2 linked regions of the Pararoseomonas sp. SCSIO 73927 genome follow. The protein of the gene in region 2 interacts with the protein of the main gene of each other region in a pairwise test. Links are inferred from orthologs where the notes say so. Each region holds a gene or a part of one and is shown on either strand. Other genes may lie near its edges.

The links.
Region 1: the proteins of pheT (region 2) and secD interact in binary tests that used the Escherichia coli proteins (3 or more experiments, as listed by UniProt). The link is inferred for Pararoseomonas sp. SCSIO 73927 from one-to-one orthologs.

Annotation. Positions count from the first base shown.
Region 1 is NZ_CP146232.1:3,424,958-3,428,184, reverse strand. Bases 299-3,214 are described here. They hold secD (protein translocase subunit SecD), read left to right. Parts: upstream 299-910; coding sequence 911-2,518; downstream 2,519-3,214. Other genes in these bases: secF (protein translocase subunit SecF), read left to right, coding at 2,534-3,214; VQH23_RS16010 (Gfo/Idh/MocA family oxidoreductase), read right to left, coding at 299-776. In the rest of the region: more of VQH23_RS16010, read right to left, coding at 1-298; more of secF, read left to right, coding at 3,215-3,227. UniProt on the Escherichia coli protein: Part of the Sec protein translocase complex. Interacts with the SecYEG preprotein conducting channel. SecDF uses the proton motive force (PMF) to complete protein translocation after the ATP-dependent function of SecA.
Region 2 is NZ_CP146232.1:4,730,018-4,733,425, forward strand. Bases 1-3,097 are described here. They hold pheT (phenylalanine--tRNA ligase subunit beta), read left to right. Parts: upstream 1-349; coding sequence 350-2,845; downstream 2,846-3,097. Other genes in these bases: pheS (phenylalanine--tRNA ligase subunit alpha), read left to right, coding at 1-343; VQH23_RS22360 (peroxidase-related enzyme), read left to right, coding at 2,904-3,097. Also shown: more of VQH23_RS22360, read left to right, coding at 3,098-3,408.

The sequences.
Region 1 (3,227 bases), 1.3 Mb from region 2 along the record:
ATCTGCTCCAGCGAGGCCCCCTCCCCCCGGCGCACCCAGAACATCTCCCGCTTCAGGTGGTCCAGGTTCAGGTAGCCGGCATCCCCGAACAGCCGCAGCCGGCGCTCCATATGCAGGGAGACCCGGCTGGCGGTGACCGTCGCCACCGCCCCGTTGCCGAAGCGCAGCCGGGCATTGGCGATGTCGATGGTGGGAGAAGCGACCGCCGATCCCACCGCGTCCACCCCCACCAGAGGGCTGCCGGCAAGCGCCAAGGCCAGGTCCAGGTCGTGGATCATCAGGTCCAGCACCACGGAGACGTCGAGGCTGCGCGGACGGAAGGGGGCGATGCGGATCGCCTCCATGTAGAGCGGTCGGCCGACGCGGGCGGCCAGCCCGCCCTCTGCCCGAAGCGCCCGCATCCCGCCGGAAAAGCGCTCCAACTGCCCGACCTGCAGCACCACTCCCTTGGCCCGGGCCAGGGCGACAAGGTCGTCCGCCTGCTCCAGCGTCGCGGCGATGGGCTTTTCGACCAGCACATGCTTGCCTGCGGAAAGGGCAGCATGGGCCAGGCCGTGGTGAAAGGCGGTGGGGGCGGCGACGATCACGGCATCGGCGGCGGCGATCACGGCCTCGGCCGAGAGGGCGGGGCAGCCCGCCTCCCCGGCCACCAGGGCGGCGCGGGCCGGATCGGCGTCGTGCAGGCCGATCAGGTCGAACCGGGGCGCCTTGGCGGCCTTCAGCGCGTGGAACCGGCCGAAATGCCCGGCGCCGAGGATGCCCAACCGAAGACGCATGCCGCTAATCCCTTCGAAACCGCGCGCGCTGTAGCAAAACCTCGCAAGGGTTGCATCGGGGGCGGCCGGGCCGCATCTTCCGGCCCTATTTCCCGGGCATGACGCCGGTTAACTCACGGGGGGCCGAACAGGCCATGCTGTACTTCGCGCGGTGGAAAGTCGCCGCGATCCTGGGCGTCATCGCCCTGGGCCTGCTTCTCTGCGTCCCGAATCTCGTCCCGCGCTCGGCCCTGCCATCCTGGGCGGCGCGGCAGATCTCCCTCGGCCTCGACCTGCGCGGCGGCTCCTACCTCTTGCTAGAGGTGGACATGAACGCGGTGGTGCGGGAACGGGTGGAGAGCCTGGTGGACGGCGCCAGGACCCGGCTGCGCACCGCCAATGTCGGCTACATGAACCTGGCGGGGGACCCGAACAACCGCCACCTGTCCTTCCGCGTGCGCGACGCGGCCCAAGTGGACGCCGCCGCTGCCGCGATCCGGGAGCTGTCCAACCCCATCCCCGTCCGCGGCTCCCCCACCGGCGCGACCGAGCCGGACATCGCCGTGACGACCGCGCCGGACGGCACGGTGACCGCCGCCCTGTCCGACGCCGCCCTGGTGGCGCGCGCCGGGGGCGCGGTGGAGCAGTCCATCGAGATCGTGCGGCGCCGCATCGACGAGACCGGCGTCGCCGAGGCGCTGATCGCGCGCCAGGGGCAGAGCCGCATCCTCGTGCAGCTCCCCGGCGTGGAGGATCCCAACCGCATCAAGGACCTGCTGGGCCGCACCGCCCGCATGACCTTCCACCTGCTGGACGAGAACGCGAACCCGCAGGGCACCGGCGCCCCGCCGCCCGGCGTGCAGTTTCTCCAGGGCGAGACGCGGCAGGGCGGCCTGCCGGAGCGCTACGCGGTACGCCGCCGCGTGGAGGTGGACGGCGCCAACCTCTCCGATGCCCGCGCCGGCCAGGACAGCCGCAACGGCGAGTGGGTGGTGAATTTCACCTTCGATTCTGTCGGCACCCGCCGCTTCGCGGAGGTGACGCGCCAGAACGTGGGCCGGCCCTTCGCCATCGTGCTGGACGACAAGGTGATCACCGCCCCGGTGATCCGGGAGCCGATCATCGGCGGCAGCGGCCAGATCAGCGGCAGCTTCAACGCCCGCACCGCCAACGACGTGGCCGTGCTGCTGCGCGCCGGCGCCCTGCCCGCCCCGCTGACGGTGGTGGAGGAGCGGACGGTGGGGCCGGAGCTGGGGGCGGACGCCATCCGGGCGGGCGTGATCTCGCTCCTCGCGGGCGCGGCCTTTGTCTTCCTCTACATGGGCTTCGCCTACGGGCTGCTCGGCTGGTTCGCCAATGTCGCGCTGCTCGTGAACATCCTGCTGATGATCGCGGCGCTGTCCCTGCTGCAGGCCACGCTGACCCTGCCGGGCATTGCCGGCATCGTGCTCACGCTCGGCACCGCGCTGGACGCCAACATCCTGATCAACGAGCGCATCCGCGAGGAGACGAAGGCCGGGCGAACGCCGATCCAGGCGCTGGAGCTGGGCTTCACCAAGGCGTCCGGCACCATCATGGACAGCAACCTGACGAACCTCATCGCCATGGTCTGCCTCTACGCCTTCGGCTCCGGCCCAGTGAAGGGCTTCGCCGTCACGGTCGCCATCGGCACGGTGGTGCAGATGTGGACGGCCACCACCCTCGTCCGCCTGCTCGTCTCCTGGTGGTACCGCGCGCGCCGCCCGCGCGAGCTGCCGGTCTGAGAGGGGAATACGCACATGCTCGGCTTCTACCGCCCCCTTTTCCGGCTCGTTCCCGACAACACCAAGATCCAGTTCATGAAGGGCCGGGTCGCGGGGCTCGTCGTCTCCGCGATCCTCTCCATCGGCTCCGTTATCCTCGCCATCCATCCCGGGCTCGAGCAGGGGATCGACTTCAAGGGCGGGATCACGATGGAGGCCCGCACGCCCGGGCCGGCCGATCTCGGCCGGCTGCGCGCGGCCGTCTCCGGCCTGAACGTCGGCGATGTCGGGCTGCAGCAGTTCGGCGATGCCGACACCGTCCTCATCCGCCTGCCCGTCCAGGGCGAGGAGGCGGCGACGCAGCAGGCCGTCTCCCGCGTCCGCGGGGCGCTGGAGGGGGCGGCGCCCGGCACGCGCATCCTGCGGACGGAGGCGGTGGGCAACCGCGTCTCGGACGAGCTCTTCACGGGCGGGCTGATCGCGCTCGCCATCTCGCTCGGCGCGATGCTGATCTACATCTGGGTGCGCTTCGAGTGGCAGTTCGCCATCGGCGCCATCGTCACGCTGATCCTGGACACCACGAAGGTGGTGGGCTTCCTCGCCGTCACGCGGCTGGAGTTCAACCTGACGACGATCGCGGCGATCCTGACGATCATCGGCTTCTCCGCGAACGACAAGGTCGTGGTCTACGACCGGATGCGCGAGAACCTCCGCAAGTTCAAGACGATGC
Region 2 (3,408 bases):
CATCGCCGACCTGCCCGTGCGCTTCCGCAGCAGCTACTTCCCCTTCACCGAGCCCTCCATGGAAGTGGATATCGGCTGGAGCCGGAAGACGGGCGAGCTCGGCAGCGGGGGCGACTGGCTGGAGATCCTGGGCAGCGGCATGGTCCACCCGAAGGTGCTGGCCAATGTCGGGCTGGACCCGCGCGTGTGGCAGGGCTTCGCCTTCGGCATGGGGATCGAGCGCATCACCATGCTGAAGCACGGCATCCCCGACCTGCGGCCCTTCTACGAGGCCGACCTGCGCTGGCTGCGGCACTACGCCACAAGCCCGCTCTCCCCCTTCACCCTGCACGACGCGGCGTAAGAGACGATGAAGTTCACCCTCTCCTGGCTGCGCGACCATCTCGAGACCGAGGCGACGCTCGAGCAGATCCTCGCCACCCTCAACACCATCGGGCTCGAGGTGGAGGGCGTGGAGGACCGCGCCGCCGCCCTCGCCCCCTTCCGCATCGCCCATGTGGTGGAAGCCGAGCAGCACCCGAACGCCGATCGCCTGCGCGCGCTGAAGGTGGATGTCGGCGACGGCACCCTCCGCTCCGTCGTCTGCGGCGCGCCGAACGCGCGCGCTGGGATGAAGGGCGTGGCGGCGCTGCCGGGCGCCTTCGTGCCGGGCACGGGCATCACGCTGAAGCAGGGCGAGATCCGTGGCGTGAAGAGCGAGGCCATGATGCTCTCGACGCGGGAGATGGGCCTGGGCGAGGACCATGACGGCATCGTGGAACTGCCGGCGGACGCGCCCGTGGGCGCCTCCTACGCGGAATGGGCGGGGCTGGGCGATCCGGTGATCGAGATCAGCGTCACCCCGAACCGCGGCGACGCGCTGGCCGTGCGCGGCGTGGCGCGCGACCTCGCCGCGGCAGGCCTGGGCCAGCTGAAGGCGTTGGAATTCGAGGCGGTGGAGCCCGCCTACGACACGCCGCTGCACTGGACCATCGACGACCCCCGCGCCTGCATCCAGGTGCTCGGCCGGGCCGTGCGGGGCGTCACGAACGGCCCCTCGCCGAAATGGCTGCAAGACCGGCTGACGGCGATCGGGCTGCGGCCGATCAACGCGCTGGTGGACGTGACGAACTACTTCACCTTCGACCTCGGCCGCCCGCTGCACGTCTTCGACATGGCCAAGGTGCGCGGCACCACCCTGACCATGCGCCTGGGCCGCGAGGGCGACGAGTACCTGGCGCTGAACGGCAAGACCTACCGCCCGACGCCGGAGGACATCGTCATCACCGACGAGGCCGGGGTGGAGAGCCTCGCCGCCATCGTCGGCGGTGAGTCCACGGGCTGCGACGAGACCACGCGCGAGGTCTTCGTGGAGTGCGCGCTGTTCGACCCCGTGCGGATCGCCCTCACCGGCCGCCGGCACGGCGTGCACAGCGACGCGCGCGCGCGGAACGAGCGCGGGCTGGACCCGGCGGCGCAAGGCGCCATGCTGGACGCCGCCACGCGGATGATCATCGACCTCTGCGGCGGCGAGGCGAGCACAGTCTCGGAGGCGGGCGCGGAGCCCGCTTGGCAGCGCGAGGCGACGCTGCGCTACGACCGCATCGCGGGCCTGGGCGGTTCCGGCATCCCGGCCGAGGCGGCGGTGAACTCGCTGGAGCGGCTGGGGTTCTCGGTCGTCGCAAGGGACGCCGCCGAGGTGACGGTCGCCGTCCCCTCCTGGCGAAACGACATCGCCTCCTCCCGCTCCGCCTACCGCGCGGGCGGCACGGAGCTGACGCAGGAGCCGGGGATCGACCCCGCCCGCGCCCGCGCCGCCGCCGAGGGCGCGGAGGCGGTTGAGGCCGAGTGCGACCTGCTGGAGGAGGTGCTGCGGCTGGAGGGGCTGGACGCCATCCCCGCCGTGTCCTTGCCCGCCGAGGGCCGCCTGCCCCTCCCCTCCCTCACCCCGCGCCAGAGCCGGGCGGGGCTGGCCCGCCGCGTGCTGGCCGCCCGCGGCCTCGCCGAGGCGGTGACCTTCGGCTTCACCGCGCGCGGCGCCGCCGCCCTGTTCGGCGAGACGCCGGAGATGCTGCGGGTGGAGAACCCGATCGCGGCGGACCTGGACCAGATGCGGCCGACGCCGGTCGCCACCCTGCTGCAGGCCGCCGGGCGCAACGCGGCGCGCGGCTACGCGGACGTCTCGCTCTTTGAGATCGGTGCCTCCTACGCCGCGCCCACGCCGGAAGGGCAGCTCGCCACCGCGGCCGGGGTGCGGCTGGGCGGCACGCCGCGCCACTGGGAGGCCAAGCCGCGCCACTTCGACGCGCTGGACGCCAAGGGCGATGCTCTGGCGGTGCTCCTGGCGCTCGGCCTGTCTCCGGCCGCGCTGACGGTCACCACGGACGCGCCGGGCTACTACCACCCCGGCCGCTCCGGCGTGCTGCGGAGCGGCCCGAAGCTGCCGCTCGCGCGCTTCGGGGAGCTGCACCCGCGCGTTCTCTCCACCCTCGGCATCGACGGGCCGGCGGTCGCCTTCGAGGTGCTGCTGGATTCCATCCCCGAGCCGAAGCGGCGGAAGAAGGCTGCGCCGGACTTGGCCGCCTTCCAGCCCGTGCGGCGCGACCTGGCCTTCCTCGTGGACGAGGCGGTGGGGGCGGACGCCCTTCTGCGCGCGGCCCGCAACGCGGAGAAGGCGCTTGTGGCCGATGTCTCGCTCTTCGACCGCTACGCCGGGGACCGGCTGCCCGAGGGCAAGGTCTCGCTGGCGCTGGAGGTGGTGCTGCAGCCGCGCGAGCGGACGATGACGGATGCGGAGATCGAGGCGGTGATCGCCAAGGTCGTCGCGGCCGTGACCAAGGCCACAGGCGCCGCGCTGCGGGGTTGATCCCGGCGTGATACGCTTCCTGGGCGCCGTGCGAGGCGCCCAGGAAACGGAAACGCCGATGCCGAACGATGCCGCCCGCCCCTTCCGCTACCCCGTGCCCGAGCTGGCGGAGCTGCCGGACGACATCCGGGAGAAGATCCTGGCGGTGCAGGAGAAGGCGGGCTTCGTGCCCAACGTCTTCCTGCTGCTCGCACGCCGCCCGGCAGAGTTCCGCGCCTTCGTCGCCTACCACGACGCGCTGATGGAGAAGCGCGAGGGGCTGACGATCGCCGAGCGCGAGATGATCGTCGTCGCCGTCTCCGCCGCCCATTCCTGCCAGTACTGCGTGGTGGCGCACGGGGCGATCCTGCGCGTGCGGGCGAAGGACCCGCTGATCGCGGACCTCGTCGCCACCAACTACCGCAAGGCCGGGCTCCCGCCGCGCCATCGCGCAATGCTGGACTACGCGCTGAAGGTCGGCACGCAGTCCCACCTGGTGGGCGACGCCGACCACGCCGCGCTGGCGGAGGCCGGCTTCACCGAGGACGAGGCCTGGGACATTGGGGCCATTGCCGCCTTTTTCT